4 regions of the Ruegeria sp. HKCCSP346 genome follow, and region 2 is predicted to be linked to each of the others. Evidence: riboswitches for the same ligand, from Rfam matches in the RefSeq annotation. Region 2 holds a riboswitch; each other region holds the start of a gene.
What was found. A riboswitch is a leader RNA that binds a small molecule or an ion and turns the genes downstream of it on or off. The one in region 2 is predicted to bind cobalamin.
Positions count from the first base shown of each region.

Region 1: linked by a shared signal. The riboswitch ahead of I9185_RS19725 (hypothetical protein) and the one ahead of I9185_RS19890 (DUF4198 domain-containing protein) in region 2 are both predicted to bind cobalamin.
Region 3: linked by a shared signal. The riboswitch ahead of I9185_RS00750 (DUF1636 domain-containing protein) and the one ahead of I9185_RS19890 (DUF4198 domain-containing protein) in region 2 are both predicted to bind cobalamin.
Region 4: linked by a shared signal. The riboswitch ahead of I9185_RS16645 (aromatic ring-hydroxylating dioxygenase subunit alpha) and the one ahead of I9185_RS19890 (DUF4198 domain-containing protein) in region 2 are both predicted to bind cobalamin.

Region 1 covers NZ_JAEDOT010000012.1:46,931-54,904, forward strand. Annotated here, with positions in the region: gene rsgA (ribosome small subunit-dependent GTPase A) at 46-1,122, shown strand; gene I9185_RS19720 (hypothetical protein) at 1,162-1,995, opposite strand; cobalamin riboswitch at 2,153-2,374, shown strand; gene I9185_RS19725 (hypothetical protein) at 2,465-2,872, shown strand; gene I9185_RS19730 (dual specificity protein phosphatase family protein) at 2,864-3,376, opposite strand; gene I9185_RS19735 (DNA polymerase III subunit gamma/tau) at 3,515-5,311, shown strand; gene I9185_RS19740 (YbaB/EbfC family nucleoid-associated protein) at 5,712-6,065, shown strand; gene recR (recombination mediator RecR) at 6,127-6,720, shown strand; gene I9185_RS19750 (hypothetical protein) at 6,835-7,221, shown strand; gene I9185_RS19755 (hypothetical protein) at 7,308-7,796, shown strand; gene I9185_RS19760 (ribonuclease T2) at 7,793-7,974, opposite strand, start outside.
Region 2 covers NZ_JAEDOT010000013.1:16,120-24,093, reverse strand. Annotated here, with positions in the region: gene I9185_RS19910 (ABC transporter ATP-binding protein) at 1-474, opposite strand, end outside; gene cbiQ (cobalt ECF transporter T component CbiQ) at 471-1,250, opposite strand; gene I9185_RS19900 (cobalt ABC transporter permease) at 1,250-1,825, opposite strand; gene cbiM (cobalt transporter CbiM) at 1,822-2,433, opposite strand; gene I9185_RS19890 (DUF4198 domain-containing protein) at 2,440-3,225, opposite strand; cobalamin riboswitch at 3,357-3,557, opposite strand; gene I9185_RS19885 (ROK family transcriptional regulator) at 3,679-4,803, opposite strand; gene I9185_RS19880 (sugar ABC transporter substrate-binding protein) at 5,056-6,075, shown strand; gene I9185_RS19875 (ABC transporter permease) at 6,184-7,257, shown strand; gene I9185_RS19870 (ATP-binding cassette domain-containing protein) at 7,257-7,974, shown strand, end outside.
Region 3 covers NZ_JAEDOT010000001.1:139,401-147,374, reverse strand. Annotated here, with positions in the region: gene I9185_RS00755 (SLC13 family permease) at 1-1,739, shown strand, start outside; cobalamin riboswitch at 1,967-2,174, shown strand; gene I9185_RS00750 (DUF1636 domain-containing protein) at 2,266-2,637, shown strand; gene cobW (cobalamin biosynthesis protein CobW) at 2,639-3,694, shown strand; gene cobN (cobaltochelatase subunit CobN) at 3,698-6,991, shown strand; gene I9185_RS00735 (cobalamin biosynthesis protein CobG) at 6,988-7,974, shown strand, end outside.
Region 4 covers NZ_JAEDOT010000007.1:41,454-49,427, forward strand. Annotated here, with positions in the region: gene I9185_RS16640 (hybrid-cluster NAD(P)-dependent oxidoreductase) at 1-608, opposite strand, end outside; gene I9185_RS16645 (aromatic ring-hydroxylating dioxygenase subunit alpha) at 614-1,867, opposite strand; cobalamin riboswitch at 1,949-2,153, opposite strand; partial or broken gene I9185_RS16650 (IS5/IS1182 family transposase) at 2,227-2,379, shown strand; gene I9185_RS16655 (hypothetical protein) at 2,681-2,905, shown strand; gene I9185_RS16660 (DUF3833 family protein) at 2,935-3,477, opposite strand; gene I9185_RS16665 (DUF3833 domain-containing protein) at 3,474-4,091, opposite strand; gene I9185_RS16670 (MFS transporter) at 4,088-5,311, opposite strand; gene I9185_RS16675 (hypothetical protein) at 5,311-5,856, opposite strand; gene I9185_RS16680 (FAD-dependent oxidoreductase) at 5,810-7,141, opposite strand; gene I9185_RS16685 (SDR family NAD(P)-dependent oxidoreductase) at 7,335-7,974, shown strand, end outside.

The DNA of each region.
Region 1 (7,974 bases), on a different contig from region 2:
CTGACCTCACGGTATCGACTGACTGCCTGAACACATGACCCGGGGATGAGCGATCGCCATCCGTCGGGAGTGCTGTTTCTGACGACAGGCAAACCAATGTTTCTTGCACTTTCGGACCTGGGATGGTCCTCTCACTTTGCCGCGCAACACGCGGCTTATCCTTCCTGCACGCCTTTTCGCATCACTTCCGTTCATCGGGACCGCCTGATAGGGCTTAACCCTGACGGCGAAGTCCCGTTACTGACCCCCGATCAAACGACCGGCAGCTATGCTGTTGGCGATTGGGTTCTCGCCGATGACGACAAACGCGTGCGCCATTTGCTCGACCGGCGCAGCCTGCTGCACCGACGCGCCGCGGGTACAGGCGCCGCGACGCAACTGATTGCAGCCAATGTCGATGTGCTGTTCATCGTCAGCTCGTGCAATGCCGACTTCAAACTGCCCCGGCTGGAACGATATCTGGCGCTTGCGCATCAGGCCGGGTGCTACCCGGTCGTTGTTCTGACGAAGGCCGACAAATCGGCGGACCCCGACAGTTTCTCGGGGCAGGTGCAATCACTGGATCCGTTCCTGACGGTTCTGGCGATCAACGCGCTGGACCCGGCAGAGGTTGAAAAGGTTCTGTCCTGGTGCCCCAAAAGCCAGACCGGAGCGCTGGTTGGATCGTCGGGCGTTGGCAAGACGACACTTGCCAATACCATGACCGATCAGGATCTCGCCACCTCGGACATTCGCGAGGATGACGCGCGGGGCCGGCACACGACGACCGCACGCGCATTGCACCGGATGCGCAACGGTGGCTGGTTGATCGATACACCCGGAATGCGCGCGTTGCGCCTGCTGGACGCTCGGGACGGGATCGACGACGTTTTCTCGGACCTTGCCGAGTTGAGCCGGGACTGCCGTTTTTCGGATTGCCAGCACAGCTCCGAGCCCGGATGTGCCGTGCAAAAGGCAATAAGCCAGGGCACGCTTGATCCGGCTCGATTGGACCGGTGGCGCAAGCTTCGGCGCGAAGATCAGCGCAATTCTGAAACCGTCGCGCAGTCCCGGGCGCGGGACAAAGCGTTCGGCAAGATGGTCCGTGGCGTCATGAAGGAAAAGAAACTTCGCAACCGGTGATCGTTGGACGGTGCCCGGCCCGTCCTGCGCCGCGTCTGATCAAGCGATCAGTCGCGGCCAAACCGCTGCATTGCGCCGGGCAAATGCTCCGATATGACCAACCTCGGGCAACCCGAAATCGGCAGGGCTCAGCAGGTGGCGGTTGGCATCGGGGCCGTAAAGATCCGCAAGCCGCCAAACCGCTTCCGGCGGCACCATCTGGTCGTCCTCGAAGGTGAACAAATCCACGGGCGTTCCAGAATCCTTCCACTGCGCCGCAGGTAACTCATGCCCGATTTCAGGCACATAGTTCAAAGGCGCCGTACACCATTTGCGCCACTGCCAATAGACCGATGCCGGCAGATCCGAGCCGAACCCGATCGCCTTTCCGGGAAGGTAGCCAAGGGCTCGGGCCAAAAGCGGGGCATGACCATACCAGAACAATCCTGCCAAACCACGATAGGGCCATGGATGGTCGCTTAGGGTTACCAGCCCCGAACACACACAGATCATGCGATCAATCAGATCGATATCCGGCTGCACAGGCCCCAACATCGCACCGATCGAATGGCCGATGGTCCAATGCTGCGAATCGGGAAACCGTCTGCGCATTTCTGCCCGTGCCGCGGGCATGTCGATCAAGGCCCAATCCGCCATGGTCGCACGCGAATCTTTCAGGCGGCCGGTCAAGGAATGCCCGTAATCGCGATAGTCATAGGTCAGGCAGGCCATACCCTGCTCGGCAGCAAGCCATCGTGCGAAATGACGGTAATAATCGCGCGGCACACCCGTTGCACTGTTCAGCACGACGACGATTTCGGGCGAAGACAGCGGGCTGTACAACCGGGCAGACAGTGTTTTCTGCCCGGACGGAAAGCGAAATTCTTCGGTCATTACCGTTTGCTCTGTGTCCAACATGATCTCTGGCTTTGCGCTTGGTAAATCCTGTTTCCGAACCTCAACGCCCTGGACACTATGCATGAACCAACACCGTATCCAGCATGACCAAGCGTCCGGTCAAAAGATCGGCTTGACTCGATGCGTGCTCAAACGCTAGCGGTTGTGTGATGGTTTCCGGCCTCCACAAGGGGTCGGGATGAAAAGGGAACACGGTGCGGTAATGTCTGGTCATGCAGGCAACAACCAAATCCGCGACTGCCCCCGCAACTGTAAACGGTAAGCGATGCCGAAACACCACTGGCCCAAAGGCTGGGAAGGTCGGCAAAGCGATGACCCGCAAGTCAGGAGACCTGCCATCGGAAACGAAACCGAAACTCGGGCGGGGTGTCCGGGCAGGTCCTGACGGCATCACGCTGTCCCACCTGTCCCAAATATCCTGTCCACCAAGCGCGGAGGGCGCAGGATGATCTGGAAGACAAAGACACATGAATTCAGTGCAACAGTATGTCAGCGGACGGGCAAAACCTGTCCCGCTTTGGCGCGGCTGGCGCGCTCGATATCCGAAGCCATGGCCCAGGCGACCTCGGCCACAAGTGACGATTTCGAGATTGAGGGCAGCAGCGCGCTGTCACATTGCAGCGAAGGATGTCATGCAATTTTCCGCGCGCAATCAGACCGCATTCGTGTCTTTTGCGGGACGCAGCCCGAAACCGCGATTGAGCCGCTGAACGGCTATGCCGACCTGATCTTCGGAAACACGTTCAGTGCGATGCCATCCGGCGTCGTGAAAACCCCACCCTGCGCGATGATCGAAGTTTCTACGATCCGGCCTCGAAAACCTGCTTGCGCGCCCGCGCAGATTTCAATCTGAGTCCAGACTGACCTGTGCCTGGGCACGCCGAGAGGCCCAGGCCAGTTGCGCATCCGTTTCGACGGCGCAAGGGCGCACCGCCCGCAATCGTTGCAGCGCCGTGTCCGCGCCTTCGCCGCATTCGACCATCAGCCGCAGGACAATCATACCTGACCTGCCACAGCCCCCGCGGCAGTGTACCAATACGCGACCTCCGCCGGACAGCGCGTGCCGGGCCGCGGCGCTGACGGACGGCCACGCGTCATCAATCGCTTTTGTCGGCGCTCCGAAATCTTCGATCGGCAGGTGAACCCATCGGCTGGCGCGGCTTTGAATATCGCTTCCAAATTCCTGCGCCCCGTCCTGAAGCATTTCGACATCCGTCGTCATCGAAACAACAAGCCCCGGCTGCCAGGCTGCGATCATATCCAGATCGCTGGAGTAATCTCCGCCGCGTCCGGGCATCGAGGTCAGCGCCAGCGTTCCGCCACCGACTTGCAGGGCGTAGATCACCAACTGCGACATGAATCCTGTCCTCCCCAAAGAACTCTATACAAAAATGAGCCATTAAATCCGCTGATGCAGTTTAGTGCGAAAGCGACTCGTTTCTAAATCAAAAATCATCGCGCCACGCTGTGGACGCGGGCAACGGTGGCCACTACGCTGTGCCCAAGCACCGAATCCCAACGAGAAGACATGACAGACAGCTCCAGCCCCGCCTATCAGGTTCTCGCCCGCAAATATCGCCCGGAAACCTTTGCCGATCTGGTGGGTCAGGATGCCATGGTGCGCACCCTGAAAAACGCGTTCGCGGCCGACCGGATCGCGCAGGCCTTCATCATGACCGGCATTCGCGGCACCGGCAAAACCACGACCGCAAGGATCATCGCCAAGGGCATGAACTGCATCGGACCCGACGGAACCGGTGGCCCCACGACCGAACCCTGCGGTCAGTGTGAACATTGTGTCGCCATCATGGAAGGCCGCCATGTCGACGTGATGGAGATGGACGCCGCCAGCCGTACGGGCGTCAACGACATCCGCGAGATCATTGACAGTGTCCGCTATCGCGCCGCCAGCGCGCGTTACAAGATTTACATCATCGACGAGGTTCATATGCTCTCGACCAGCGCGTTCAACGCGCTGCTCAAGACGTTGGAAGAACCGCCCGCGCATGTGAAGTTCATCTTCGCAACCACTGAAATCCGCAAAGTCCCTGTCACTGTGCTGTCCCGCTGCCAGCGTTTCGACCTGCGCCGGATCGAACCCGAAGACATGATTGGCCTGCTGCGCAAGATCGCCGAAGCGGAAAACGCCCAGATCGCCGAAGACGCGCTGGCGCTGATCACCCGAGCAGCGGAAGGATCGGCCCGGGATGCGACCTCGTTGCTGGATCAGGCGATTTCGCATGGGGCTGGCGAGACGACCGCCGATCAGGTCCGTGCAATGCTTGGACTGGCAGACCGTGGCCGGGTTCTGGACCTTATGGATATGATCCTGCGCGGCGATGCCGCCGGAGCACTTACCGAGTTGAGCGGCCAATACGCCGAAGGCGCAGACCCGCTGGCGGTGCTGCGCGATCTGGCCGAGATCACGCATTGGGTGTCCGTCGTGAAGATCACGCCTGACGCGGCGCAGGATCCGACGGTTTCTCCGGATGAACGGACCCGGGGCCAACACATGGCCGAGGCTCTGCCGATGCGGGTTCTGACCCGGATGTGGCAAATGCTGCTGAAGGCGCTCGAGGAAGTCTCGGCTGCGCCCAACGCCATGATGGCCGCTGAAATGGCCGTTATTCGCCTGACCCATGTGGCGGATTTGCCCAGCCCCGAAGAGCTGATCAAACGGTTGCAAGATGCCCCGCCACCGCCGCCGGGCGGGCCCAATGGCGGCGTTTCGATATCCCGACCGGGCGCCGGTCCGGCGCCGGCTGGCGCGACCCATCCACCTGCCTACGCGCCGTCCCCTCGCGGTTCCGGTGGCGCACCGGTTGCAGCCCTGGCGCAGGATGCCCAGACGGCCCTTGCCCATTACCCGACCTTCGACCACGTGGTGGAACTGATCCGGACCAATCGCGACGTAAAGTTGCTGGTCGAGGTGGAAAACGGCGTGCGCCTCGTCTCCTATCAACCCGGACGAATCGAATTCACACCCGCCACCCAGGCACCGGCGGATCTGGCGCCACGACTGGGCACTGCCTTGCAACGCTGGACAGGAAATCGGTGGGCTGTCTCGATCGTCTCGGACGGAGAAGCCCCCACGATTGCAGAAATACGGGATGAGGCCGAGCTCGCACTGAAATCCGAGGCCGAACAACATCCTTTGGTGCAGGCGGTACTGGCGCAATTCCCAAAGGCGAAAATCACTAGGATCGAAACGCCGGAGCAACGCGCCGCCAAGGTCGAGACCGAAGCGCTTCCCGAGGTGGAAGACGAGTGGGACCCGTTCGAGGAAGACTGACCTCGCCGCCCGTCACCCCCCGTTTCAAACGAAGCTGACCGAGGTTTCGATCGAACACATCCGCCAGCATGTCTCAGATCGTTTGTTGCGACACCGGCCAGCGGAAGGCGGCCCGTGACAATTCTGATCCGGATGCCGCGTAGCCATTCGAACCGCGCCCAGATTTTCTTTGCCCTGTGTGATCAGTCTCGGCAGCAGACCATATGCGCGCCAAGGACGATCTGCGCTTGCCGGGCCTGCTGGCAAATATGGTGTCGCAGATGGTTAGCACGTTCCTGCTGACGCCTGCGCTGATCAACATGCCGACCGGAACAGATGAGCCTCCGACCGGCGGGAGAACCCTTGTGCCATGTCGCTGCTGCCCGTATCTAGAGCGCAAACGGAGACACAGGAGAATACTATGCTGAAAGGACTCGGCGGGCTTGGCGGTCTGGGCGACATGGCCAAGATGATGAAATCCGCGCAGGACCTGCAAACCAAGATGACCGAAATGCAGGAAGAGCTGAACAACATGATGGTTGTCGGCGAATCCGGTGCAGGCCTGGTCAAGGCAACGGCGACGGCCAAGGGTGAACTCAAAGGTCTGGATATCGACCCTTCCATCTTCAACGGCGATGACAAGGAAGTGGTCGAAGACCTGATCCTGGCCGCCATCAAGGATGCGCAGACCAAGGCAACCGAACGTTCGCAGGCTGAAATGGCCAAGCTGACCGAAAGCATGGGCCTGCCCAAAGACATCAAGCTGCCGTTCTGAGCTTTATCTTTTCCCAAATACTCCCGCCGGAGGCTCCCTCCGGCGCAATGCAGGATTGGCCATGAGTTCGAACAGCGACATCGACAACCTGATCGACCTGATGGCCAAACTGCCGGGACTGGGCCCGCGCTCGGCCCGCCGCGCGGTTCTGCACCTGATCCGAAAACGCGCCCTGCTGCTGACGCCCCTGTCTGATGCCATGCAGCAAGTCGCCGTGACCGCCCGCGAATGCCTGAATTGCGGCAATGTGGGCACCACCGATATCTGTGACATCTGCAATAGCGAGGCCCGAGCGACCGGCGAGCTGTGCGTGGTCGAAGACGTCGCCGACCTCTGGGCGATGGAGCGTGCCGGAGTATTCAAAGGGCGCTATCACGTTCTGGGCGGCACGCTGTCGGCGCTGGACGGAGTCGGCCCCGACGAGCTGCGCATTCCCCGCCTCAAGGACCGGGTTGTGGCCGAAGGAATTTCCGAAGTCATCCTGGCGCTGAACGCCACCGTCGATGGCCAGACCACCGCCCACTACATCGCCGATCAGCTTGAGGGACAGGTCCGCCTGACTTCGCTGGCGCAGGGTGTGCCGATTGGCGGCGAACTGGATTATCTGGACGACGGGACGATCACGGCCGCGCTCAGGGCGCGGAAGGAACTGTAGCTCTAACTTACCGGTTCTTTTTTCGCGAGGCCTTTGCGCTAGGCGGCGCCAGCGCAACGCACGATGCACGCTCAAGTATCGCGGTAACTAGCTTGACAGCTGTACAGTTATTGGATGAGTTTCTTTCTGTTAATTCCACGGATTATCAAACACGATGAAACACTTAGCGTTTTTTTTGCAATTGTTGGTGCTTTCGCCTCGCCTATTGCCGCTGAAACTCTCTACTTATTCGAAGACACGCACGATTTACCGCCGCCATACAAACAATGGTGGAGCGCAATTCCAGAAGACAAAAGGTATGATGAACAAACACACAGGCACGTCTATGTTCGCGGTGAAGGTAAGTATGGCGATTTTTTCGGCGTTCTATACGTTGATTGCATTAACCCTGAATACTCCGAATGGTTTGCTGTCGGAGGATCGCTGAATTCAGAAGACGTTCCAAACCAGGCAATTGTTAACCTGAGACTTGAGATCTGTTCCAACGGCGAGGAGACCTGACACGGCGCGCGGGAAATTAATGGATTGTCTAACTTCTACAACAATTTACAATGACATGAATAGATTGTCTGATTTGTGGATATGCTATGACCCGCCTTCTCGCCCTCGCCTTCGCCGCTTTGACAGCCACCTCCGCCCTAGCCCAAGACCTCATCGACAAGGGCTTTGTCGACGGCTGGAACATCATGATGGACCCCGCGCTTGGCAACGGGTGCCTGATCCAGACGGTGTATCAGGATCTCTCGGTGGTGCGGCTGGGCTATGATGCCTTGGGCAATCGTGGGTATTTCGCCGTGTTCAACAAGGCATGGGGCGACATTAAACAGGGTGAGAGTTATCCGATCCGCTTTGATCTGGACGGCAAAAGCTATGATGCGACGGCCATCGGGTTCAACGAACGCGACGTGCCGGGCGCAACCGTGTTTTTCACTGACCGGAGCTTTGTGAACGCCATCGCTCAGAACAAAACGATGACCGTCTACAATCCGGCAGGTGAGGTGGTGATGGCCATCGATCTGAAAGGCACCGCCAAGGCGCTGGACTATGCGCGGGATTGCCAGAACAAAAAGCTTTAACGAATCGGATCGAACAGCGCGTCCTTGGCCGTGCAGTCGCGGATCACGTCGCGGCCACAGGGTACGGAATCAAGATCGCGGGACAGACACAGGCGGACTTCTTCGATATAGCCCTGTTTGCAGGTGATCGTGATCATGTCGCGCTCCAACTCCGGGTTGGCCTTCAGGAATGCCTCCT
Region 2 (7,974 bases):
TTCGGGTTCCATCGCCAGAACCGTCGCCAGGGTCACCAGCCGTTTTTCACCGCCTGACAATTTGTGGGTAATGCGGTTCTTCAGATGCATCAGGTCCAGATCGCCCAGAACTTTGTCGACGATGGCAAGTGCCTCGTCACGGGTCTTGCCCAGATTGAGCGGGCCAAAAGCGACGTCTTCGGCGACGGTCGGGCAGAACAGCTGATCGTCCGCATCCTGAAATACAAGCCCCACCCGGCGGCGGACCTCATGGAAATCAGCCTCTTCCACGCGTTGCTGACCAAAAACGGTGACGGTGCCCGAACACGGGCGCTGCAACCCAAGCAAAATCCGCAGGAGCGTCGATTTTCCCGCTCCGTTCGGACCTGTCAGGGACAGGCGCTGCCCCGCGCTCAGGCTCAGGCTTGCCCCGTCCAGAACGGGTGGCTGGCCGGGGTAGGAAAAACAGATGTCTTCAAGCGCGATCAGTGTCATGCGAATTCCAGAATGATCAGACCCAGGCAGAGACCGCTGAAACCAGTCGCAAACACAATGTCCGCGCGGGTCAGGGCAAATTCCTGAAGCAACGGCATACGCCCGGAAAACCCGCGGCACTTCATCGCGGCCAGGATGCGTTCCGATCTTTCGATCGCGCGCACAAGCATCATACCCACAAGGTAGCCAAAGCTGCGATATGTGTGCCAGTTTGTTGCTGGCCGAAAACCACGTACCTTCATGGCGGCCCGCAGCCGCAGGTATTCTTCGCGCAAGACCTCGATATAACGGATCGTGAACATCAGCAGGTAAACCAGCTTTTCCGGGCACCGCAGACGATGCAGGGCGTGGCCCAGTGTGACCGGCTCCATCGTCCCGACCAAAACCATCAGGGACAGGATCACGGCATTGGCGGTCAAGGCAATCTCGACCGCTTTCCAAAAACCCTGCCAGCTTGCAGGGAATCCCCAAAGCGTGAACATCGGATCCCCGGGCATGGAAAAGGGCAACAGGACCAGCATGAACAGGATGAACCCATCCATCATGGCCATTCGCTTCAACGTCTTTCGCCGCGGCAGACGTGAAACTATCAGAAGCGAAAGCGACACTGCCAGCGCCGCGCAAAGCGCGCCGAGGGATGACAGCGCCACGGTCACGACTGCAAAAACAACTGCCATGACGATCCGCATCCGGGGATCCAGCAGGCTGATCAGACCTTCTGGCCCGTCACCGGCTTCGGACAGTGTTTTTTCCTTGTGCCCCAGAACGTGTGCCATCAGGACGCCAGCTTGCGGCGGGCCGCCATGTAAAAACCCAGACCAAACAGACCAACGATGTACCCGATCCCGCCAAGGATGGTTTGCAGGTCGTTCTGTTCGCGATAGGCCGCAATCTCGCGCCTGAGCGGGCGCAATTCGTCACGTATGGCCTTGGCGATAACCTGCTGTTCTTCGGCGCTGAGAGACGCCGCCGAACCGCTGGCCTGCGTCACAGCAGCCGAAGATAAGTCACCGTTTTCTGCCACAGCAATGCCCATGATCCGCGCGACATCTTCGGCAGGCATCGTGACTTCGGCCACATGCCCGGCGCCAAGGTCGGCAAAGAAGGTGTGCGCCACGGCCGAGGTCGGCGTGTAGACAAAGAAACCATCCGCATCCGTGACCGATCGACCCAGCTCGGCCCCATCCAGGCCGGTAACAATGACCTCGGTGCCGCTTGCCATGTCGCCGTTGGAAAAGCCGATTTCGCCCTCTATGACGTCTCCCGACTCGAAAACGCCGGCTATGACCTTGTGCGCCAGGGCAGGCACAGGTGCGCAGCACACGGCCAATATGACAACCAGATGCTTCATGTGGCTGCTTCCCTTATAAACAGCTCGGGCTTGACCTTGCGCGCCAACAACACGGAGAACCCGGTCAAAATCGCCTCAATGGCCATGACAGGAATATGGGCAAAGAAAACAAGCCTGGCGGCAGGCAGAAATTCATCTCCCGACAGCGCCAGGGAAAACGCGACCATGCCGGTTGTCGCCGCAATGGCAAATGCGCCGCCGACGCCCCCCCAAATCGCACCTTGCGAAGGCGTTCCACGCGCGATCAGACGACCGAACAACATTCCGGCCACCACAGCTGGAAAGGCGATGTTGACGGTGTTGATCCCCAACACCGTCAACCCGCCAAAGCCGAAAAAGACCGCCTGTAGCAAAAGCCCGACGAACAAAGCCGGGAATGCGGCCCAACCAAGCAGCAGCCCGGCCATGCCGTTGAGTATCAGATGGACCGACGACGGACCAATGGGTACGTGGATCAACGAAGCCACGAAGAAACTGGCTGACAGCACGCCCGCAGTGGGGATGCGATCAAGATCCAGAGACCTGAGACCCATGGCGATCCCGCCCGCGGCGGCTATGGCGCCGCCAATTACAACCGGGTTGGAAAGGGCTCCGTCGACGATGTGCATCTTGGGTTACTCCAGATCCCAGGAGCGAATCCAGATGACCGCATCCTGGCTGAGTTCTTTGCCCTCATGTTCGGTTGCCGGACCGGAACCAAGTGCTGCGAAACCCCAGTAACCGGCATTTGGAACGCCGAACGAGAAATACCCGTTGTCGTCAGATATGGCGACCACCGCACCACCCGGCATCGGAGAGACTTTCGGTGCAGAAGCGGCCGAACTTTCCATGTCGGGCTCGGCGGCCATGTACTCGATCTCGATTTCGACCCCCGCAACCGGCTGACCATCAGCCAGCACACGGCCCGTGAAAGTCGAACCCGCGATGATGTTGGTCGGCTTGTTCAGCGGGATAATCTCGGTCGGCAAACCTACGGGATTCATCCAGTCGGTCGGCAATTCGTTGCGGTTCAGGAAGGCTTTGGTGAGCTGTTGGATATAGATGTCTTCGGATTCCTCGTAATAAGGCTGAGGAACCGTCACCAGCACATAGTCGCCCGACCGTTTGACCGGGACACTGCCTTTGAACGCCACGCCCTCGTTTTCCCCGCCGGTGAACCGGATAGGTTCCAACGTGTCCAGCAAATCGGTCTTTTCACCGTTGTGGATCACATAGAATTCCTGCGGCTTTTCAAGATCCATGACGTGGCCGTTCTCGAACGGATGCCAGAAAATCAGCTTGACCGGCACATCGCCCGGTTTCTGGATCATGGTATCGGTCGTGTATTCCAAAAGAAAATGCGCATCTGCGATGGCGGGAAGAGCCACCGCGGCAACGGCTGCGCTGAGCAGCGTTTTCATGAACAGTCGTCCTTGTCCCGTCGCGCCAATCCCGGCGCGAAATTCGTTTTGACTACGGGACATTCAACGCCAAATCACCCTTTCAGGCATCCTGGTACGACGCACATCCCGTCGCCGATTAGGAGTGCCCCTTATGAGGACACATGTCCGGCAGGTATCCTGACTTGCGGGTCAAAGCGTTGGACTGGCCTTCCCGGGGCAAACCCCAGTGGCGTTTCAGCCCTGCTCGCCGCTTACAGTTGCGGGTGCAGTTGCGGAATTGGGCCTGAGCCCGCACCGCATTCCCTATTGATTCCAGAGCAAGCCCCGGAACCGGACATGCCGAGCGGCTTGCCAGACAACTCAGCCTTCCGTCAACGAAAATGTGTTACGGCCATCGAAAATTATGAGCTCGGCAGTTTGCGAGAGTGAACCGGTTTGTGAAATATCCAAGGCAACAGGGTGATTTCACATCTAAGCTTCTGAAAGATACCTTTCCGACAATGGCAGGCTTGCCGCGCCCAGTGAGCGTGCATCCGGGCCCACGGTCCCTGCCAGCACCACGGGGTGCTCGAGACCGGTCAGGTTCAGCTCGGACAGTTTGTCTTCGACCATTTCAACCAAACGCGCCTTGATGTCCTGCGGCATCCAGCCGTCAATCTTCACGCATTCGAAATCTATCAGGCTACAGGATGAGACAATCGCATAAGCAATCCCGCTTGCCGTCCGTTTCAACCAGTTTTCCAGTTGAATTTTTGGCACATCCCAACGCTGGGTCGTTTCCCAAATGGAATGCGACGTTACCCCTGCTGTGGTGATTGCACGCTCGAGAACATACAGGCTGGCCACGTCGATAAGCGGTCTGACACCACCCGCACCATCCGGTACAGGCAGGGGGCCGATTGCGCCCGAGTTTCCACGCCCGGAAAAGATCGCACCATTGAGAACCACACCGCCGCCAATAAAAAACCCGATATAGAAGTACAGGAAATCCCTTGGTCCATCGGCCGGACCGAATACCAATTCCGCCCCACAAGCCGCAGTGGCGTCATTTTGCAGAAAAACCGGCATATCGAGGCGACGAGCCAGGTCAGCCTTCAGGTCTGATACGCGCCACGGGTCCATTTCTTCCTGAGGAACCTGAAGGGTCTGGGCCCAGTCCCACAGGTAGAACGGCATGGCAATTCCAAGACCCGCAATCCTGCCTTTGGCCTCGGGCGACATGGATGACATCATTTTCCCCAGACTCTGTATAGAAAACTCCAAAGTGGCTTTTGGCGTTGGATAGTCATAGGTTCGCCGCTCGCGTTGCCGCACATTTCCGACAAAGTCAGTCAATACCAGCTCGGTACTGCGGCGCCCGACCTTGAGCCCAAAGAAAAACGCACCATCCGGGTTGAGGCGCATGGGAACGGAAGGTTGCCCGACTTTCCCGCGGACCGGCTCACCGCGCAAAAGCAAACCGTCCTTCTCAAGCAGCCGCATGATGACGGAAACGGTTTGCGCCGACAGTCCGGTCATGCGCGCAATCTCGGACTTAGCAAGAGCCTGATGACGCCGGACAAGCGACAACACCAGCCGTTCGTTCCGGGCCCGCATCCCGCTTTGATTGGTTCCGCGCACCTCCGACCCGTGCAGGCCAATCGAATTTTTCCGAGATGAATTTTCCGGCACGACCACCCCTTTCCTGCTGAAGAATGAGAAAGCCCGCCCGCCCTGTCAATAATAAATAAGAGTGATTTATTTATTGACTCAAATTTCGAATCTTGTGATTGTTTCTTATGGGATCAGGGTTTTTGCCTGATCGCCCTCGTGCCCTGTACGGCACAGGAAAAACTGGGAGGATAATCGATGAAACTTGCAAGACTTGCGGGTGCTGCTGCGCTCGGGGTTACTGCCATGGCTGGCAGTGCAATGGCGGAAGGCGAAACCGTTTGTCTGATCACCAAGACGGACACCAACCCGTTCTTTGTCAAAATGAAGGAAGGTGCGACAGCGAAGGCGGAAGAGCTGGGAATGACTCTCAAAGCCTTTGCGGGCAAAGTTGACGGTGACCATGAAACGCAGGTGCAAGCCATTGAGACCTGCATTCTGGACGGCGCCAAGGGCATTCTGCTGACAGCCTCGGACACTTCATCCATCGTTCCGGCCGTGAATCAGGCGCGGGATGCAGGTGTTCTGGTTATCGCTCTGGACACGCCGCTGGAACCCATTGACTCGGCTGACGCAACCTTTGCCACGGACAATTTCCTTGCCGGGCTGCTGATTGGACAATGGGCCAAAGCAACGCTGGGCGACGCGGCCAACGACGCCAAGATAGCGACACTGGATCTTGCCGTCAGTCAGCCGACAGTGGATGTGCTGCGCAATCAGGGTTTCCTGCAAGGCTTTGGTGTCGATCTGGCGGACCCGAACGTAATCGGTGATGAAGATGACCCACGACTGGTCGGAAGTGATGTCACTGCCGGCAACGAAGAAGGTGGTCGCCGCGCGATGGAAAACCTTCTGGCCAAAGATCCCATGATCAACGTTGTTCACACCATCAACGAACCTGCCGCGGCAGGTGCCTACGAGGCGCTGAAAGCCATCGGGCGCGAAAATGACGTGCTCATCGTTTCCGTGGACGGAGGCTGCCCGGGTGTCCAAAACGTTGCCGATGGTGTTATCGGTGCGACGTCGCAGCAATACCCGCTGTTGATGGCGTCGCTGGGTGTTGAGGCCGTCAAGAAATGGGCGGACGAAGGCGTGAAGCCTGAAAACACGCCTGGCAAGGATTTCTTTGACACCGGCGTAGCGCTTGTAACGGACAAGCCTGCCGAAGGCGTCGAGTCGATCTCGGTCAAAGAAGGCATGGACCTCTGCTGGGGTTAACCTGACCACCCGGAGGGCCGCAGAGGGCGGCCTTCCGCTTTTCAAACCACCCATTCGCCCGAAAACTTGCTAAAGTCGTCAGTAACCTGACGCTTTGGGGGAACCTTTATGTCCGATACTTCACGACGATCAGACGACTTCGAAGCCGCTGCAAAAGGCAGCCCGGAACAGATTGCAGAATTTGACGATCACCACCGCGGGTTTGTCGGAACGGTTCAGCATTTTTTGCATGTGAACCCCTCTCTGGTGCCGCTGATCGTTCTAGTGGCTGCCATCGTCATTTTCGGGGCTTTGCTGGGCTCCAAATTCTTCTCGCCATTCGCTCTGACCCTGATCCTGCAACAGGTTCAGATCGTCGGGATCGTGGCGGCGGCGCAAAGCCTCGTCATCCTGACCGCCGGTATCGATCTGAGCGTCGGAGCAATCATGGTGATGTCGTCGGTTGTCATGGGACAGTTCACCTTCCGATATGGGCTGCCACCAACGGTCGCAATCGTTTGCGGCCTTTTCGTTGGAACCGCAATCGGCGCGGTGAACGGATATCTGGTCAGCCGCATCAAACTGCCGCCGTTCATCGTGACGCTTGGCATGTGGCAAATCGTTCTTGCGGCGAACTTCCTCTATTCTCAGAACGAAACCATCCGGTCACAGGAGATCGAAGAAAACGCCGCGATTCTGCAACTTTTCGGGGCCAAGTTCAACGTGGGCGGGGCGGTATTCACCGTCGGCGTGATCTTCATGCTGGTGCTGATCCTCGGGCTTTCCTACGCCCTGCGCCATACCGCGTGGGGCAGGCATGTTTACGCGGTCGGAGATGACCCGGAAGCTGCCGAGTTGTCAGGTGTCAATGTGCACCGAACGCTTATGTCCGTTTACATGTTGTCCGGGCTGATCTGTGCCTTTGCGGGCTGGGCTTTGATCGGCCGGATCGGATCGGTGTCTCCGACATCAGGCCAGTTGGCCAATATAGAAAGCATAACGGCGGTTGTGATCGGGGGAATATCCCTTTTCGGTGGCCGCGGGTCTATTCTGGGGTCGCTGTTCGGTGCCCTGATCGTGGGCGTCTTTACGCTTGGGCTTCGGTTGCTGGGCGCTGACGCGCAATGGACGTTTCTGTTGATCGGCATCCTTATCATCGCGGCGGTCGCGGTCGACCAGTGGATCAGAAAGGTGGCAGCCTGATGGAACCTATTCTCAAAGGACGGAACCTTGTGAAGCGCTACGGCAAGGTGACGGCGCTGGATCAGTGCGATTTCGATTTGATGCCGGGCGAGATTCTGGCCGTGATCGGTGACAACGGGGCAGGCAAGTCTACACTGATCAAGGCGGTGTCCGGCGCGGTGATGCCGGATGAAGGCGAAGTCTGGCTGGAAGGTCGGAAAGTAAATTTTCATTCCCCGATCGACGCGCGCGAAGCTGGTATTGAAACCGTCTACCAAACGCTTGCCATGTCCCCTGCCCTGTCAATTACGGACAACATGTTCATGGGTCGCGAAATCCGCCGCAAGGGGCCGCTGGGCTCGTGGTTTCGAATGCTCGACCGCCCGGCGATGGAGAAATTCGCCCGCGACAAACTGAGCGAGTTGGGCCTGATGACGATCCAGAATATCAATCAAGCCGTTGAAACACTGTCCGGGGGTCAGCGTCAGGGTGTTGCGGTGGCTCGCGCTGCGGCATTCGGATCAAAAGTCATCATCCTTGACGAACCGACAGCTGCGCTGGGCGTGAAAGAAAGCCGTCGGGTCCTTGAACTGATCCTGGACGTGAAGTCTCGCGGCATTCCGATCATCCTGATCAGCCACAATATGCCACATGTTTTCGAGGTCGCCGATCGAATTCACGTACATCGGCTGGGCAAACGCCTCTGCGTCGTTGATCCCAAGGATTACACGATGTCCG
Region 3 (7,974 bases), on a different contig from region 2:
CCGGGCTGGAAAATTTGGCGGATGTCACCCTTCTGTTCGACGGCTTCGCATCCAATGCCGTCATCTCGATCATTGCGGTTATGATCGTCGGGGCCGGTCTGGACAAGACGGGGATCATGAACAAGGTGGCTGCCGTCATACTCAAATACGGCGGCAAATCCGAAGGCAGGGTTGTACCAATCATTTCCGGCACCGTTGGCGTCATATCCTCGTTCATGCAGAATGTAGGCGCCGCTGCTCTGTTTCTGCCGGTTGTCAGCCGAATTTCCACACGGTCAGGCATACCGCTGTCGCGCCTGCTCATGCCAATGGGATTCTGCGCCATTTTGGGCGGCACAATGACGATGGTCGGGTCGTCTCCTCTTATCCTACTGAACGATCTGATCCTGACGGCAAATGACAGTCTGCCGGCCTCTCAAAAAATGGAGCCCTTCGGCCTGTTCTCGGTCACGCCGATCGGTGCGGTTCTGATCCTGACGGGAATTGGTTACTTTCTGCTGTTGGGACGCTGGGTTTTGCCCGAGGCTGAAGGACCTGACAATACGGGTACCGGACAAGGGACACAGGAATACCTGCAAAGGGTCTATGGCCTCAAAGCTGATGTGTTCGAAGTCGTGGTGCCCGAGGACAGCCCCCTGGTCGGCGAGATTCTGGCCGACATCAACCACGAAAACCACCTGTACATCATTTCAACCTTCTATCGCGGCAAAACCTCGATGGTTCAGGTTTTGACAGCGGAAATTGCAGCGCCGTGTCGGCTGGCCATCGTCGGCCGCCGTTGGGAGGTCGAGAAGTTCGCCGAGAAATACGGGCTGACCGTTCTTCCGGACTTGGACATTTTCGTCGAAGAGTTCGCCCCAACCAATGCAGGCGTGGCCGAGGTGGTCATCACGCCTGACAGCAAGCTGATCGGCAAATGCCCCCGCGAGCTTTTGTTTCGCAAGACCTACGGGATGTCGCTGCTGGCCATTCACCGCGGCGAAGAGACGCTGAGCCATGTCGAGACCGAGGATCACGAATCCACTCAGATCGGGCTCGAAAAGTTTCAGGCGGGCGACATGCTTGTGGCCCATACCAGATGGGACAACCTGATGCGGATCAAACGAGATCCGGATTTCGTCGTTGTGACGACAGACTTTCCTCAGGACGAGCTGAGGCCGCAAAAAGTCGGCTGGGCCCTGGCATTCTTCGCCATTTCGCTGTCGTTGATCCTGTTCACGGACGTCCGGCTTTCACTCTGTCTTCTTACCGGCGCGGTGGGCATGATGCTGACCCGTGTGCTCAGCGTGGACGAGGCGTACCGCGCGGTCGGATGGAACACCGTATTCCTGCTCGCCTGCCTCATACCTTTGGGACAAGCCGTGCAGAACACAGGCACGGCCGCGTGGATCGCCCAGCAGATCATGATAATTCTGGACGGCTGGCCGCTCTGGTCGCTGCAAACCGGCATCGCCATTCTGGCGACGGCCTTTTCCTTGGTCATGTCCAATGTGGGGGCCACGGTCCTGCTGGTGCCTCTGGCGGTATCGATTGCGGTGGCGGCGGGTGGAAACCCGGCCGTCTTTGCCCTGACGGTCGCCATATCGACCTCGAACAGCTTCATCATCCCAACCCATCAGGTAAACGCGTTGATCATGGGTCCGGCCGGATACAAGGTGATGGATTTCGTCCGCTCCGGCGGAATAATGACAGCGCTGTTTCTGGTCGTCTCGCTGCTCATGATAAACGTCATCTATTAGCGCAAGAGGATCCGCGGTGTTCGGTGGTCTTTTCCCATCATCGGGACAGGTTCAGTCAAGGCACCCGTTCACCATAGTCTACGCCCCTTGCTAACATACTGTTCGTCGCCCGGCCCATCTCAGGCTGGGTCCCGGCACGCCATGCCGCCCATCGACGCCCACAGGTCGCTTTCCATGCCTCTGCATCATTGTTGCGCGCGACTCGCTTGACAAGCAGGCCAGCGGTGCCGCATGTCCCTTTCGTTGGTGTCGGTGACAGCCGATGAAAAGGGAATGCGTCAACGGTCTTGCCGCCAAACGCAGCCGCCCCCGCGACCGTGAACGGAGAGGATGCCCAATGCCACTGGCCCAAAAGCCGGGAAGGCGGGACATCCGACAGAGGCCCGCCTCTGGCATCCGCAAGCCGGGAGACCTGCCAACAACCGAAGTTGAAACCGGGCGGGGTGTTCCGGTGTCGGGTCCATGACCATTCGTGGCCCGCATGAAACCCCGTCCCCCGCGAAGAGGATTTGGGGGGATGAGAGACATGACCGATACCGCACCAGTCGAGTTGCTGGTCTGTACCACCTGCCGTCGCGGCCTGCCTGTGGAAGATGACACGCAACGCCCGGGCGCTTTGTTACACAAGGCTCTGGAACAGGCGGACCTGCCCGACGGTGTCACCCTGAAAGCCGTTGAATGCCTGTCAAACTGTGATCAAGGCTGTTCGATCGTGTTGCGCGGGCCGGGCCGCTGGACCTTCGTGTATGAAAACCTGAACGAAACAGATCATGTCGACGTCATCGTCGACGGCGCGACCAAGTATCTGGCCACCGAAGATGGTTTGGTGAAATGGCGCGAACGCCCCGAACATTTTCGCAAGAACTGTGCCTCGCGCATTCCCCCCATTGGAGCCTGACATGTCGAACCTCGAAAAACTCCCCGTCACAGTGATCACCGGCTTTCTGGGATCGGGCAAGACCACTTTGGTGCGTCACCTGATGCAGAACCCACAGGGCAAGCGCCTTGCTGTCGTGGTCAACGAGTTCGGCGATGTAGGCGTCGATGGCGACATCCTGAAATCCTGCGCCATTCCTGATTGCCCGGCGGAAAACATCATGGAACTGGCCAATGGCTGCATCTGTTGCACCGTGGCAGATGATTTCATTCCCACCATCGAGGCCCTGATGGCGTTGGAGCCACGCCCGGATCACATCCTGATCGAAACCAGCGGTCTGGCCCTGCCGAAACCGCTGCTCAAGGCATTCGACTGGCCTGACATCCGCTCGAAGATCACCGTCGACGGCGTGATCGCCCTGGCCGATGCCGAGGCCGTGGCCGCAGGCCGCTTCGCGCCCAATGTCGAAGCAGTGGATGCGCAGCGCATGGCCGATGACTCGATCGACCACGAAACGCCCCTGTCCGAGGTGTTCGAGGATCAGATCTCGTGCGCTGACATCATCCTGCTGACCAAGCCCGACCTCGCCGGCCCCGAAGGCGTGGCCAAAGCGCGCGAGATCATCGCCGCCGAGGCGCCGCGCCCCCTACCCGTCGTCGAAGTGGCCGAAGGTGCCGTGGACGTGCGCGTTGTGCTGGGTCTGGAAGCCGCCGCCGAGGATGACATGGACGCCCGACCCTCGCATCACGACGGCCATCACGATCACGAGCATGACGATTTCGAAAGCATCATCGTCGAGCTGCCCGAGCAGACCGATCCGGCCCAACTGGTCGCCAATATCGAACGCCTGGCCAATGAACTGAACATCCTGCGCGTCAAAGGGTATGCCGCCGTTCAGGGCAAACCCATGCGCCTGCTGGTCCAGGCAGTGGGTGCCCGCGTGCGTCACCAGTATGACCGCCCGTGGGAACCCGGTGAAGAACGCCGTTCGCGTCTGGTCGTCATCGCCGAGCATGACGATATCAAAGAGGCGGAAATCCGCGAAATCCTCGTGGGTGTGCGTGAGGCCGCCGAGTAAGCCATGCACGTCGTCTTTCGCGAAAGCCACGGGCTCGAGGAAACCGAGACCCCAACCGATCTGGGCCAGAGCCCGGCGGACCTGGTGGTGCTGTCCTTTTCGGACAGCGACCTAGGCGCTTTCGCGGCGGGCTGGCATCGTGGTGGCGGACCGGAAGAGCGAATGCCGACCCTGCGGCTGGCGAATTTGACGGCTCTGAAACACCCGCTGTCGGTCGATACCTATGTCGAACAGACGCTTCAAGGCGCCAAGGGCATTCTGATCCGTCTGATCGGCGGGGTGCCCTACTGGGCTTATGGGTTGCAGCAGGTTCTGGCGCTGGCGCAGGCCAAGGGCATCGCACTGGCGGTGCTGCCCGCCGACGGGCGCGAGGACACGCGGCTGGATGACTATTCCACCCTGCCGGTCTCGACCCTGCGGCGTCTGGCGCATCTGTGCGATACCGGCGGCGAGGTCGCGGCACAGGCCGCGCTGGCGCAGATGGCTTTGGCGGCGGGGCTTTATGCCGGTCCGGTGATGGGCGCCAAGACCTTGCCCGAATGTGGCGTGTGGTGTCCGGATCGCGGCGTAATCCCGGTGGAAACCGCATTCGAAGGCAAGACTAAACGAATCCTCGTCACCTTTTACCGCGCTTACCTGACCTCGGCAGACACCGCCCCGATCGCAGCCCTGATCCGCAGCCTGCGCGCCCGTGGATACGCGGCGGTGGGCCTGTTTGCCCCGTCTCTCAAGGCGCCTGTAGCCGCCGAATGGTTGCGGGAACAGGTTGTTGCGCTGAACCCATCTGCCATTGTCAACGCCACTTCGTTTTCGGGAAAAGGCGCGTCGGGAACGTCGCCTCTGGACGCTGCAGGCGTGCCGGTGTTTCAGGTCGCTCTCGCCACCTCGCGCCGCAAAGCCTGGGCCGAGGCGGAACGCGGTTTGTCCCCGGCCGATCTTGCCATGCATGTGGTACTGCCCGAGGTGGATGGACGGATCTCAGCAGGAGTTGCGTCTTTCAAGGAACCCGGAAAACGCGATCCGCATCTGGAATACGCGCGCTTTGCACACCGTCCCGAACCGGACCGGATCGAAGCGATCATCGACCGTGTATCGGGCTGGCTTGCACTGAACGACAAACCCAAGGCAGATCAGATTCCTGCGTTGGTCCTGTCCACCTATCCCGGCAAAGACTGGCAGATGGCCCATGCGGTTGGCCTCGACGCGCTGGCCTCGGCCCAGGCGATGCTGTCCGATCTTGACGAAGAAGGCTATGACATCGCGACTGGCGAGCCGATTGCCGACACTCTTCTGGACGCACGGATTTCGTGGTCGCTTGGGGATTATCAGGATGCGCTTGCGGAATTGCCCGAGACCCTGCGCGCTGATCTGCACACCGTTTGGGGCGCGCCCGAAGATGATCCGGCCTGTGCCGATGGGGCCTTCCATTTCACCGCGCTTCGGCGCGGCAAGGCGCTGGTCGCGCTGCAACCCGAACGCGGCACGCCCGAGCTGCGGGATGACGACTATCATGACCTCTTGCGCACCCCGCGCCACGGTTATGTCGCCTTCTATCTGTGGCTGCGCAAAGGGTTGGGTGCCGATGCGCTGATCCATATCGGCGCGCATGGAACGCTGGAATGGTTGCCCGGAAAATCGGTCGCCTTGTCTGCCGATTGTTGGCCCGAGGCGCTGATCGGCGATCTGCCTGTAATCTACCCGTTCATCGTGAACGACCCGGGCGAGGCCGCGCAAGCCAAGCGCCGGATCGGAGCCGTCACGCTGGGCCACATCCCGCCCCCGATGAAGGAAAGTGGCACGCCGGATCGGATGGTGCGGCTTGAATCGCTGCTGGATGAGTTTTCGAACGCCGACGGGCTTGACCCCAAACGCCGCGACCGCTTGCAGGAAGATATCCGTGATGAGGCGCAGGCGATAGGGCTGGAAAGCGATCTCGGCCTCGATCAGGCTACCTGCACCGCCGAGGCCATCACCCGCATCGACCGCTTTGTCTGTGACATCAAGGAAAGCCAGTTTGGCGACGGGCTGCACATCTTCGGGCGCGTGCCCGAGGTGACGGGCAGTTTCGATCCGGCCCCTTCGGCCAACGCCGAACGCGACGCGCTGATCAAAGCGCTCGAAGGCAAGCGGATTGATGCCGGGCCTTCGGGGTCCCCCTATCGTGGCCGGTCAGATGTTCTGCCCACCGGGCGGAACCTTTACACCACCGATCCGCGGTCGGTTCCGACCCGTGCGGCCTATGCTCAGGGTGTGAAACTGGCCGAGGAACTGGTGCGGCGCCATCTTCAGGAAGAAGGCGATTACCCGAAGGGGCTGATCATCGATCTGTGGGGGTCAGCCACCATGCGCACGGCGGGCGAGGAATTCGCCATGGCCTTGCACCTGCTGGGCGTCAAACCCGTGTGGGACAAAGGGTCCGAGAGGGTTTCCGGCATCGAGGTTCTGCCGATCACCGACCTGAGCCGCCCGCGCCTGGACGTGACCCTGCGGGTCTCGGGCCTGTTCCGGGATGTTTTCCCGACGCTGTCCGCTTTGTTTGGCCAAGCGGTTCGCGCATTGGCCGCGCGCGATGAAGCGACGGATTGGAACCCCTATGCCGGGCAGGCGCCGGCAGCGCGGGTCTATGGACCTGCGCCCGGAAGTTACGGCGTCAATATGACCGAACTTTCCGAAGTGTATACCGACGAGGCCCGTGCGCAGGCCGGTGAAGCGTGGCTAGAGGCCAGCTCTTTTGCATTGGAAGGCGAACACATCTCGCAGGACAAGGACGGCATCACCCAACGCGTTGCAAATGCGGACAGCTTTGTCCACTTGCAGGACCTGACCGAAACCGATCTTCTTTTGGCCAACGATTATGCCACGTACGAGGCAGGCTTTGCCGCCGCCAAGAAGATCGCCGGCGGAACCGCGCAGCTGTACCATCTGGACAACACCAACCCCGAAAACCCGCGTGCCCGAACTTTGCGTGAAGAAATCAGCCGAGTCGTCCACGCCCGTGCCGCCAACCCCGGCTGGATCGCCGGAATGCAACGCCATGGTTTCCGGGGGGCGGCCGAAATCGCGGCAACGCTGGATCATATGGCTTCTTTCGCGCATCTGTCTGGCACGGTCGCACCACATCTTTTTGACCTCTACCACGATGCCACTCTGGGCAACGAAGAGGTGGACGCGTTCCTGCAAGAGGCCAATCCCAAGGCGCGTCAGGCCATGCAGGACCGGTTTCGCGCGCTGCTTGAGGCCGGGCTTTGGAACACGCGCCGGAACTCTATCAGGGCTGATCTGGAGGGATTGAGATGAGTGCACCGATCGTTCAGGGCTGGTGCCCGGGCGCCCATCGTCCGATGATGTCCGGTGACGGTCTGGTCGTCAGGGTCAGGCCCCGGCTGGCGCGTCTGGACGCCGATCAGGCACTGGGACTGTGCAATCTGGCTGACCGCTTTGGCAACGGCTCGATCGATTTGACCAATCGCGCCAATCTGCAATTGCGGGGCGTGGAAGAGGAAGACCATCAGCCTCTGCTCAAAGAGCTTGCCGCGCTGAACCTGCTGGATGCGGAACCCGGTATCGAAATACGCCGCAATATTCTGGTTACACCGCTCTATCAGGCGGGCGATTTGACTGCTCGGCTGACCCATGAACTGATTGACCGGCTTGCGGAGCTGCCGGCCCTGCCGGCAAAGTTCGGTTTTGCAATCGACACGGGCCCCGAACGTCTGCTGGCGTCGGATTCGGCTGATATTCGTCTGGAAACCAGTGCAGGCGGCCTGATCCTGCGCGCCGATGGCTGCGAAACCGGGCGGAGCGTGACCGAGACCGACGCCATTGACCACGTGATCGCGCTGGCGATGTGGTTTGCCGAAACCTACACGCCCGAGACACGCCGCATGGCGCGCGTCATCGTCGCCCTGCCGCAGGAATGGCAAGGATGTGCGCCCGGTTCTGTTGGCGCAAAGCTTCAACCGGGCCCCTGTGAACTGGGTGCCCTTTACGGCGCGGCTTTTGGGTCGCTGCCTGCGCGCAAGCTGTATGACCTGATCGAGGACAGCGGCGCTTGCGCCCTGCGCGTCACCCCGTGGCGGCTGATCCTGCTGGAAGGCGGGGCGGCGATACCTGCCCCGGCCTTTGTCGAAAATGGAACCGATCCGTTGATGACCACCGACGCCTGCCCCGGCGCGCCGTTCTGCCCGCAGGCGCAGACCGAGACGCGCGACATCGCCCGGGCGTTGGCGTCGCGGGTGGCCGGACGCCTGCATGTTTCAGGCTGTAGCAAGGGATGCGCT
Region 4 (7,974 bases), on a different contig from region 2:
TGCCCCTGATATCCCGTCCATGGGCGGTAGCGGTCCGGCTCTTCCACCACGAACTTCAGGTCCAAACCATCCGTGCGGCTGGCCATCTGTTCCAAGCGCTGGCGGAAGATGATCTCGGATGGCCGCTTGGCGCAGTTGATGAAGACAACGTCCAGATCGCGGCCTTCGTCCCACATGCAGGTGGTCATTGACATCATCGGTGTGATGCCTGAGCCAGCCGAGATAAACAGGAACTTGCGCGCATCGCTCAGTGCGTTGGTGAACAGGCCCGCAGGCCCAATGACCTTGAGCCGCATGCCGGGTTGAAGATTGTCCAGCATCCAGCGCGTGCCGATACTGTCGGGTTGCGCTTTGGCGGTGATGGTGATCGACCGCGGCCGCGATGGCGACGATGAGATCGTGTAGGTGCGATACACGACTCCCCCGGGCTGGCCGGGCGCCGGAATCTCGAGCGTCAGGAACTGACCGGGGTGATAGGCGAACTGCGCCCCCGAGGGGGCTCGGAACGAAAAGCTGGCGGTGTTCGGCATCTCGGGCACGACCGAAACACATTCCAGCATCTCTCCATCCTGCCAGACGGCTGATGAAAGCGTGTTCAGATCTTTCATCAGACTTACTCCGCCGCCATGTAGTCAGGGGTCAGGCGGGCCGACACTGTGCTGCAATACCAATCCACGAATTGCAGTACGCCGGATTCCTGAATGGCTGAATACGGGCCGGGCACATAGGCCGGGCTGTTGATGCCCTGCTGGTTGTCCTCGACCACCTGACGGTCTTCGTCATTCGTGGCGACCCAGACTTCGGTCAGGCGTTTCACGTCGTAGTCAACGCCTTCAACCGCATCCTTGTTGACCAGCCATTTGGTCGTGACCTCGGTCTCTGTCGGGCTGATCGGCGTAACACGGAAAACAATCGAGTGATCGGCAAGAAAGTGGTTCCACGTGGTCGGATAGTGGAACTTCAAAAGCGATCCCGCATCCGCAAAGGGCGACCGGCCCAACCAGCGGCGCACGGCGGATTTCCCGTCCATCGTATAGCTCTCGGCGCCTTCTTTCAGCGGCATCCGCGCCAGACGGAATTGGCCGTCCTCGTGCAGATAGAACTGCGATGGCATACCCGCTGACTGGCACCTGTCGAAATGGGCTTGCATATAGGCTGGGGTTTCACCGCCTTCGATCCCCGTCACGCCCGGATCATCAGGGAAGGTCCGGCACAGCGCAGGGTGGTTGCCGCCGCAGTGATAGCACTCGCGATTGTTTTCCCAGACCAGTTTCCAGTTGCCGTTCTCGACGATCGAGCTTTCGAATGCGACCTTGGCATTCGCAAGATCATGCGGCTCAAGATACGGGCGCGCGATATTGGCAAACGTGTCAAAATCCGGGGCGACATCCGCCAGACAGATATAGACCAACCCGGCAAGCTCGCGGCAATGAACCGTCTTCAAACCATGCTGTCTGGGATCAAACTCCGGCCCCATGTCGCGGGCCCACAGCAAAGAGCCGTCAAGCTCGTAGGTCCATTGGTGATACGGGCAAACCAGCTTCGGCGCGTTGCCTTTTGCTGCCTTGCATATGATCGAGCCGCGATGGCGGCAGGTGTTGTGAAACGCCCGGATCTGGTTGTCGGCGCCGCGCACGATGATCACGCGATAGGCACCCACGTTGTACGTTACATAGTCGCCGGCTTTCACCAGTTCACAGGCCGGAATGGCAAATAGCCATTCGCGATAGTGGACGGTTTCCAGGTCGGTCTGAAAGATCTCGGGGTCGGTGTAAAAGGCCCGTTCCAGAGCATAGCCCGGGATTCGACGCGCCAACAGGTTTTGGACATTGTTCACTTCTGGCTCTCCTGCCGCGCCCCGCGGCATTGCTTGGGCAGATGACAGGGAGGAACCGTCCGGAGGCGCGCGAGGACCACGTCCGAAACCCGTGCCCCCACCGCCACCCGCGGTTTGACATATCTGCAAGGCTGGTTTCCGGACTTGAAAGGGGCTTGCACCCGGTTGCGACACCTTCCCGGGATCCTCGTCCCAGTGGTTGATTGTCGAACCTGACCTTCCTTACCGTTGCGGGGGCAGCGCCGGAATTCCACCGGCTTCCCAATTCTCCGCGGTCTGAGAATCAAACAGCGGCACCTCACGATGGCAGCCTACTTTCTACCTGCTTGGGCGCTGAAATGCTTGCGACATTTCCGGTTTCAAAACAGACATGGAAATTTTCCGGCTGAGTGGACGGCGCCGGGATCACGGTCCTTGGCACAGGGGCATGGCAAGCCCGCCAGCACGGCGTTCTGCAGGGGCCAGTGGGCTTTGCGATGGATGCGGCCACGTCTGACATCCGCGCCGTCAAATTGTCCCCCAGCCGTGACAGCGAAGGCCCGGCTGCTCTGCTCAGAAACGAAACGCTGCACGTCGCCTGAGCATGGCTGGAAAAGAGAGAGTCAGGCCAAGTGAAGGAGGTTTGCAGCAAACCTTTTTGGGTGAAGTTGATCCGTTTGGGATAGTGCTGGCTTGCCATGAGGCAGGTGAAGAAGGCGAATATCCGTCATGCGAGAGTTGTCAGTCCATCCTGTCAACGGACGGTAGAAAACCTCGTTTTGTCCATAAAAAATTGTCTTTTTCGGGAAAAACCATTACGTTTTCCGAAAATGGTGGAAAACACCGGAGGCAGTAAGAGAGCAGATGCCAAAACCGAAAACAGGTGTTTTGCGGACAACAGTTCCTTCGCGCCTCATGGGAAAACGGGATGGTCTGTTTTTCCTCTGGGGGCAGATAGAACGCGCGCGCTTGAAGGTCGAGGGCGGCGAACGCGCCGAGGGCGCAGCCTCGGACGGGCCAAGGGCAAACACGGCCGGTGAGGTCAAGGGATCGACGACAGCATTGGTGGACGAGTTTATTTTCTACTGACTTTTGTGATGAAACCGGGCCTGACGGCCCTATTTCTTCTCGAAGAACAGGATGACTTCACCCAGACGGACGCCATAGCGTGAGACATACGCGCGGTTCAGCAGGCGGTCGTCATCCAGCAGCCACATCCAGTCGTCGAATTTGACACGCATGGTCCCGTCCTTGATCGGCAGGTCGATCTTGTATTTCCAGTTGAACGTATCCCCGCGTTCAATCCCGCTGGCGGTGCCCAGCACGCCAGGCGCCGTACCGGTCCACGTATCCTCTCCGGTTTTGGTCAATGTCCAGATGCGTTGTTCCGTCGCGCCATCGTCGTAGACGAAGTCTTCGACCAGGGTCAGGGTTTCGCCGTCCCATGTTCCGTCGATATCAACCGTGAATCTGCGGGGGATATTTCCCAGAACATCCTGAAACTGGCCGTAGGCCACTGTTTTACCCTCAAAAAACTCTTCCAGGTTCAACTGCCGGTCCGACAGAAACGTTTTTGGAACCTTCGGTTTGCTGGAGCAGGCCGCCAGAAGTGCAAGGCTTGCGATGGCAATGCAGGCGATGAAAGAGCGAAAGGTGATCATTGCAACGGCTTCCCTTCCAAAGTCGCGTCATACCCGTTTGACCCACTTGGATGCATCGGTTTCGATCTGGGGCTTGGACGCATTGTGGCGATCAGTTCCGCGACCTTGACGCCAAACTTGCGCATCTCGGACCGATTCATGATGACGCCGGTTTCTGTCAGGTACATCCAATCGGTGACATCCAGTGTGTGTCCACCAGCGTCATCTGGCAGAATGATACGATAGGTCAGTTTTACCGTGGACCCCGAGATGATGCCCCGACCTTCGCCCACGATATCATCCGCCATTGCCGTGAATGTGTTGCCAGTTCCCAGCGTCAGGTACCATTTGCGGGTCATCTGTTTTCCGTTGGAATAGGTGAAGTACTCGGTCAGCGTGCCCGAGTTGCCTTGCCATTCGCCGGACATGCGCGCGACAAAGCTGTTCGACATTTTGCCGTTGGGGCCATAGATCAGGCCTTCGGACAAGATCTCTCCGTTCAGGTGTTTTTTCAGCGAAAAATTTGGCCCGGTGCCACTGTAATCGGACGGCGATTGCGCGCGAAAGCTCAGCAGCCTTGCACGGATGAAGACGGCGGTCAGAAGGACCAGAAGGATAATGCTGAAAGCGTTCATTTGCTTGTGACCTCGGTGGGCAGGGTCAACACCATCCCGAACGCTCCGACTTTCAGGATGCAGGGCAGCACCGCATAGGCAAGATTGAGTGTATCCAGAGCCTGTGCTGAATTGGTTTGACCGGGGGTGAAACCGCTGCGTTCCAGCAGTGGCAGAGTGAAAAAGGCAGCCAGGGCGAGGCCCAGTTTGCCAGCGAAGGACCAGATGCCAAACGCGGCTGATGCGTTCAGCCCGGCTCGGGTAAGGACGATCGAGAACATGGCCGGCAATACGACCATATCCGCGCCCAGCGCCGCGCCCGAGGCGAGACAGATCATTGCAAAACCCGCAAGATTTCCTGCACTCAGTGTGGCAGCGCCGATAAAGCCGGCAATCGAGAGCGGCATGGCGATGATCAGAGTCTGTTTCGGGCCAATTCTGTTGCTGAGCTTTGCCCAGAGCGGGACGCTCGCGCCTGCGCTCAGGAAGAACAGGATCAACAAAGGACCCGCCTTGCCCGGCAGTTGCAGCCGGTCTTCCACAAAAAACAGAAACAGGGTGGAGGTTATGGCAACCGGGAGGCTGTTGACCAAAGCCAGAGCAAGAAGGCGCAAGCCACCGGCCTGACCCAGACCCGCAAAGGACAGGCCTGATCCGGTGATCGGTCTGCGTCGCCAGATCGGGATCGTCAGTGTCAGGGTCACAACGGACAGAAGCCCCAGGAACGCGCCGAATGCGGGGTAGCCTTGGGAGTGTGCCCCGAAAGCAACCAACAGGGCCGGAGCGCTGGCTGCGATGACCACTCCGGTCAACTGCCCGCCTTCACGATAGGCGGCCAGTGTCATCAGCTCTTTCGGATCGGTTCGCTTCGCCAGAGTTGCGCTGCGACCATACAGAAGGATGGTTCCCAGGCTGTATGCCGAGAACAGCAAGATCAGGATCGCGACCAGTTCCGGCACGCTGGCACCCTGCGGCAGATTGAAAAGCAGGGGAAACCCGATCGCCAGCCCCAAAGCCGCCATCGCGGCAAATGCAAGCTGGCCGCCGGGCCATCGGTCGATTGCCCAACCGATCAGCGGATCCTGCACCAGATCCACCAAACGGATCACCAGCAGCATCGTACCAATGACCCCAAGGCCAATACCCAGGTTCACGGCTGCAAAGCGCGGCAAGTGGATATAAAGCGGGATACCCGCCGCAGCGAGCATCAGCGCATAGAGACTGACCCGGGGATAGAGCATCACCGCCCCTGTAGCCTGCGCGTGAAGGACGCGGACCGCGTGTTGTCTCCCAGGAATACAGACATGAAACTGCGCTTGATGCCCGGATGCGCCATGGTGCACGTCTTTTGCCCGTTCAACCAGAAACTGACCTTGTCGGGACCATCAGAAACCGCCAGATAGCTGTCCCCTTTTGCCACGGCTTTGAAACACCGGTTCAGTTGGTCGCGAACCGGTGCTGAACGGCCAATGCGGTCCATCTCGTCAAGCGTCGAATTGACCAGCGCTTTCTTCTTGATGTTCTTGCGATAAGTCAGTTGCAGGGCGATATCTTCGCTCCAACTGAACGGCGCACCTTTGGGCGTATAGAGTTTGGCGTCATAGATCGGCAAACCCAGATACCGGAACGTCGCGGTTCCGCGCAGTTGGGCACCGTTCAGTTCTTCCGTGACCGGCGATGCGATCAGCCCATTGGGGATCAGCAAGGAAAGTGCAAGAAACGCTGTGCGCCATATCGCCTTATTCTGCGGCAACAGATAGGGCCGGGTCCTTCCCAAGAATGCCATTATCAGCTCCGATGGTTTGCGGGGCACCATTTATTTGAGCAACGACATGCATCGCGCTGGCTATCCCGTCTTCGTGAAATCCGTGCCGGTTGTAAGCACCGGCAAACCAGGTTCGGTTCTGTCCCTGCATCTCGCGGATTTGCCCTTGCGCCTTCAGCGCGGCCTTGTCGAAGACCGGATGGGCAAATTCGACTTTGTCATAGATCTTTTCCGCGGGAATTTCTGATGAAGCGTTCAGCGTTACAAACAGCGGGTCACTGTCCGGAATGTTCTGAAGCCGGTTCATCCAGTAGGTTACCCCCACGTCTCCGGCTTGCGAACGATAGGTCCAGCTTGACCAGCAGGCGCGCCGCTTTGGCATCTGACCTGGGTCACAATGCAATATGGCCATATTGGGCTGGTAGCGGATTGCGCCCAATGCAGCGGCTTCCGCGGGGGTCGCGCCATCACCTAAAATGGCAAGCGACTGGTCCGAATGGGTGGCCAGGATGATTTCATCGAACTGATCCACGGCGCCCTGGCTGTGGATGGTGATGCCCATCTCGTCACGGGATATATTCTGAACGGGGCTGGCCAGACGTATTTCTGCCCCCCGCGCACGAAGGGCTGCGTCGATCCGGCGGACATACTCTATGCTGCCGCCTTTGACCGTGTACCATTGATGCTGGTTTGCGCGACCACTTGCCAGCAAAGCGTGATTGCGGAAAAACTGTACCAAAGAGCGTGCGGGGAACTGATCCACGAACTCGACCGGCGTGGACCAGATGGCACCGCACATCGGCATCAGATAATTGTGCCGGAACCAGTGACCCAGCCGCAGCTGGTCCACCAATTCGCCAATCGTGGTGTCATCGTCCTTGGCGGCTCCGGGGGCTTCTTTGCCAAACCGCAGAATATCAGCGATCATCTTATAGTAAGCCGGACGCGCCAGATTGCGCTTTTGAGCGGTCAGTGTGCGCAGATTGTTCAGCCCGTATTCAATGCGGCCATTGTCGATTGTCGCGCCAAAGCTCATCTCGCTTTCGATCACGGGCACGCCGAGCTCATCAAACAGCCGGGTCAGGTAGGGATATGTCGCATAGTTGAAGACGATAAAGCCCGTATCGACCGGTTGATCCCCGTTCTTTCCGGCCATCACCGTGCGGGCATGGCCACCAAGCCGAGGCTCGGCCTCATAGACTGTCACGTCGTTGTTTTTTGAAAGATAGTAAGCGGCGGAAAGACCCGAAATGCCTGCACCTACAATCGCGATTTTCTTCCGTACACCCCGGGGTTCGTCGAACATTCCAGCCTCTTTATGTGACAGTTTACAAGAAGATACGCAGGGTAGGCACAAGTGGATCAATCCGATTAGAAGTTTTTAACAGATGCACTACCTTGTGGCGTCTGGTTTGAGCTTCCGTGACCTGCGCCACCGTTTTGATCCGAAGCAGGCGCAAGGCCGTATTATCGTGAAACACAACTGAATCGGCCCACACATGAGCAGCTTTGACGGCAAAACCATTTGGATCATCGGCGCTAGCGAAGGGCTGGGTCGCGCTTTGGCGCATGCGCTTGGCCAACAGGGTGCTTCCCTGATCCTGTCTGCGCGCAATCTTGAGAGGTTGTCCGAACTGTGTTCTGAACTGCCGGATGCGCGCGCGATCCGGTGCGATGTGACCGATTTAGACTCTGTTCGTTCGGCTGTTGCCGAGGCGGGGCATGTCGATGGGCTGGTTTACAATGCCGGGGCTTATGACCCCATGCGTTCGGTCGAATGGGACACCGAGGCGTCGCTCAGGATGAGCGATGTGAACTATCTGGGTGCGCTGCGGGTTCTGGGTGAAACCGTTCCGGGTTTTGTCCGGGCAGGCCAGGGAGAGGTTACTCTGATCGGGTCACTGGCCGGGTATCATGGGCTGCCTGCCGCCATCGGGTACGGAGCCAGCAAGGCCGCACTGATTTCTCTGGCCGAGACGATGCGACACGATCTGGCGGATACTGGCGTGACGGTGCGTGTCGTCAATCCGGGCTTTATCAAGACCCGACTGACCGAAAAGAACGGTTTCAAGATGCCGATGCTGATGTCGCCCGAGGATGCGGCGGATCGCGTGGTCAAGGCGATGGCGCGTCGCCGTT